Regions from separate parts of the Metabacillus herbersteinensis genome, predicted to be linked through region 2. Evidence: predicted binding sites of a transcription regulator. Region 2 holds the regulator's gene; the other holds the start of a gene.
The links. The regulator Rex, encoded in region 2, represses fermentation and respiration genes when NADH is low (regulators of the CRP and FNR family bind a similar motif). The targets are predictions, from matches to a motif close to TTGTGAAATATTTCACAA.
Positions count from the first base shown of each region.

Region 1: the regulator Rex is predicted to act here: its motif matches at 1,388-1,405, upstream of ACFFIX_RS04020 (DoxX family membrane protein).

Region 1 covers NZ_JBHLVO010000002.1:198,365-200,560, forward strand. Annotated here, with positions in the region: gene ACFFIX_RS04015 (nucleoside hydrolase) at 1-246, shown strand, start outside; gene ACFFIX_RS04020 (DoxX family membrane protein) at 291-1,301, opposite strand; gene ACFFIX_RS04025 (polysaccharide biosynthesis protein) at 1,744-2,196, shown strand, end outside.
Region 2 covers NZ_JBHLVO010000038.1:6,365-8,560, forward strand. Annotated here, with positions in the region: gene ACFFIX_RS24755 (ABC-F family ATP-binding cassette domain-containing protein) at 1-144, opposite strand, end outside; gene moaC (cyclic pyranopterin monophosphate synthase MoaC) at 281-766, shown strand; gene ACFFIX_RS24765 (redox-sensing transcriptional repressor Rex) at 845-1,483, shown strand; gene tatAY (sec-independent protein translocase protein TatAY) at 1,506-1,688, shown strand; gene tatC (twin-arginine translocase subunit TatC) at 1,706-2,196, shown strand, end outside.

The sequences.
Region 1 (2,196 bases), on a different contig from region 2:
CCCTTTCATGACGTTGTTGCACTAAGCGGTCTCGTCAATCCTGAAATTGTGCGAAATTCCGTTCGGAAAAAAGTACAAATTGAACGCTATGGAATTTCTGTTGGTGAAAGCATTGCAGACTTCAGGCCAATTCCCAAAGAAGATCAACCAGGCGTTAAATCGACGATACAGTTGAAATTAAATTATGAAGCGTTTATCAAGGATTTTATGAGAGTGATGACGTTACCTCAACAAAACAGTGGCTGATTGAGCCACTGTTTTGTTTTCCCCCTTGATTATTACCTTTCTTCTTAACCTGCAAAACGATAATAGATTAAAACCGTTGTTGCCAAGACGAAAATAAAATTTAAGAACACGAAAATCATTTGATCGGTTCGGCTTTTGTGAATTTTAATTGGTGGCTTATAGAACCCAACTCCTTCGATTACAAAGATGATCAAAACAACATGAATCATAAAGTGTCCGATCATTTCTGTAAAACCAAAAATCATGGTTGTCATGATAAATACCCCCGTTAATACCACAGATAGGAAGCGATTTAAGATTCCAACAACCAATGCATAACCTACCACAAATTCAATAAATGCACTGAGAATCACAAACATTTCAGGTGAAACACCAAACATTGGAACATGGTGTGTCTGAATAATCTCAATTGATAATGCTGGATAAACCCACTTTTCGACAGCAACCCAGCATAATGAAAGGCCAGTACCTAAATATAAAAATGGAAATCCTAAATTTTCAAATTTGGTTTTTCCTATTAAGAGAACACCTATAATAGCGAGATAAAAACCGTAATCAAGCATATGAAAAACGCCAACTGTTTGCATGACATCGATGAACAATCCAACTAAGAGTAATGCAGCTAATTTTGTTGCTAAATGATGTGGAACTAGCAATAATCCAATTGCCAGCCATATAAAAATGAGCTGAAATGTTGAATTTAGATGAAATTCAGGTGCAAAAAGAGTCCCAGATGTTACTTGAATCATCAAAGCAGCTGCCGTTCCATATTTGAGTATATATCGAGAATACTTACGCCAGCCGTCTAACGTTCCATCAAGGATTTTGGTTAGCTTGAAGTTTGCAAAGTAAGGAACAATTTGTGGCACAATGCTCAGGAATATCGCGATAAGGACTGAGAGTAAAATGAATAAAGGAGAAATTATCTCTTCTAAAGGTATTTTTATCGGTTCTTGCTCTGTGAACCATTTTACATGAGCATTTGCAAAAAAAGGTGTAAACAGAATGGTGATCAGTAAAAGACTAAATGAAGCTGTTTTCTTAAGAGTTGTCATCTGAATTTCCTCCAGGATAAATATGTGATGTATTTCACAATCTTTATACTTTTATCATACAGTATATTTGTTTTAATGAAAAGAGTTTGTGAAGCACTTCACATAAAGTTCATAATATCAGTAGTTATATAATTTCAGACTTAGTAAGCGTTTCTGAATCCAGCACCAACGCACAGGACGTGCTAGTGCAGTCAATGCGACAGGGAAGTCACTGCCTCGAGGTCATAAGTCAATTATAAATAGAAGGCATAGAACGCATAGAACGCCTACTATTTATAATCGCCTTATGCTATGCCTAAGGCTGATTAAGGCGCTTGCGCTTTTTTAATAATCAAAGCACGAACGCAGGTAACATGAGCACCGCTATTAATATTTTAACTACTTGTCTCATATATTGTTAGAAAGGTAGGTTGAATACGTTTAGTGGTGAGGAGAATATAGGGTGAATTCATTTTATAAGGGCACGGTGCTGTTGGTGGTTGCAGCTTTTTTTAGTGAGTGTTTAGAATTTTTTGTGAATATGATTTTAGCGAGGGAGCTTGGAGAGGAAGGAATGGGCTTGTACATGTCTATTCTTCCTGTCATTTTTTTAATTGTCGTTTTTGCTAGTTTGGAGCTACCAATCTCGATCTCTAAGTTTGTTGCTGAGAAAAAAAGAGAATTGCACTTTCATATGTTAAAACATACGTTGTTTTTGACGGTTTTATTTACGTTTGCCTTTGTCGCGGTTGCAATGGTTGTATTGCCATATTTTCCAGTGTTCCAAGATTATCACCCTCTTGTGATGTGGTTGTTTGTTTTACTGATTCCAATCGTTTCATTTTCATCAATTGCCCGAGGCTATTTTATGGGCGTGCAGCATATGGGGAAAATTGCTTTTTCTAATTTCATTCGA
Region 2 (2,196 bases):
TACTTTTAACAGTGTCGATTTTCCTGCGCCGTTTCGACCAACTAGTGCAATTTTGTCTCTAGTTTGTACTTCTAGCTTAATATTCGATAAAATAAGATCAGCACCGAAGGATTTATTGAGCTGATTAACTTGTAACAAAATCATTGTATTCACCTCTGCTATTGATATTAGTGTAGCCTATCACTTCGAATGGGGCAACTAAAGGGATGTATACATACAATTGTCACAATACGTAAACAGACAGGATATAAAAAATAGTGTATAGTTAGGGGAATAATTAATGTCTCAATTTACCCATTTTAATAGACAAGGTAGAGCGAAAATGGTTGATATTTCTGAAAAGCAGACAACAGTCAGAACGGCCATCGCTAAAACTAGCGTAGAAATGCCTAAAACAGTTTATGATCTGATCACAAATTTTCAAATAGGAAAAGGTGACGTACTTTCTGTTGCCCAAGTTGCTGGGATTATGGCAGCAAAGAATACGTCAAACATCATTCCAATGTGCCATCCGCTCTCACTTAAAGCTGTTGATATTCACTTTAGTTGGGAAGAAGCTAAGCCTAGCTACCACCTCAATATCCGTGTCACAGTTAAAACAAAAGGGAGTACAGGTGTCGAAATGGAAGCGCTAACTGCTGCAACAGTCACCGCTCTTACTGTTTATGACATGTGTAAAGCTGTGGATAAAGGCATGATTATAGGTCAAACCTATTTAATAGAAAAAACAGGTGGCAAAAGTGGTCACTATCAAATAACTGAATAATATGTATGCCTAAACAGTACAGCTAGGTCATTACCTTAAAAACGACCGAGTTTTCTTTAGAACGTGAGGGATAAAAGAGTGAATATAGATCAATCTAAAATTCCGCAGGCAACAGCGAAACGTTTGCCACTGTATTACCGATTTTTAAAGAATCTACACTCTTCAGGTAAGCAACGGGTTTCCTCTGCAGAGCTTAGTGATGCGGTGAAAGTTGATTCGGCTACGATCAGAAGAGATTTTTCATATTTTGGGGCGTTGGGAAAAAAAGGGTATGGTTATAATGTGAATTATTTGTTATCCTTTTTTAGAAAAACGCTAGACCAAGATGAAATTACAAAGGTAGGATTAATAGGGGTAGGGAATTTAGGAACAGCTTTTTTACACTATAATTTTACAAAAAACAATAATACGGTCATTTCCATAGCGTTTGATGTTGATGAGAACAAGATTGGAACAGAAATTGGTGGAGTTGTTGTCTATCACTTGGATGAGCTTGAACAGCATTTACCAGAAGATGTTACGGTGGCAATCTTAACAGTTCCAGCACATGTAGCGCAATCAATTACAGACAGATTAATTGCTAAAGGAATAAAGGGAATATTAAATTTCACCCCTGCTCGTTTAAATGTCCCGGATGAAATTAGAATACACCACATTGATCTTGCGGTTGAACTACAATCGCTGGTTTATTTTCTAAAACATTATCCAAACGAATAATACTTTTTAAGGAGGTGTAGCTATGGGTCCGATCGGTCCAGGAAGTTTAATTTTAATAGTTCTTATTGCTATATTATTTTTCGGTCCAAAAAAATTACCTGAGCTTGGAAAAGCGGTAGGTAGTTCTTTACGTGAATTTAAGAACGCAACAAAAGGTTTAGCAAATGATGATGATGAAGAAAAAAAGAAAGAAGACAAGAAGTAAGATAGGATGAATCCGATATGAAACCTGAGGCAATGTCGGTCATAGAGCATATAACAGAACTAAGAAAACGACTTATACTTGTTGTCGTTTTCTTTGTCTTAGCAATCATTGCTGGTTTTTTGCTCTCAAGGCCGATAATTATCTATCTACAACATACAGAAGAAGCACAGAATTTAACGCTGAATTCTTTTAATTTAACAGATCCATTAATGGTTTATATGAAATTTGCTTTTATTATTGCCCTAATTATTACCTCACCTATCATTCTCTTTCAATTGTGGTCTTTTGTTAGTCCTGGATTGTATGAAAAAGAAAGACGGGTAACCTTGAGTTATATCCCAATGGCAATTGGATTGTTTCTTTCTGGAATCGCCTTTTCTTATTTTATTCTTTTCCCATTCGTTGTCGATTTCATGGAGGGAATATCAAGTGATTTAGGAGTTAATCAAGTCATTGGAATAAATGAATATTTTTCATTTTTATTACAGTTAACCCTGCCATTCGGATT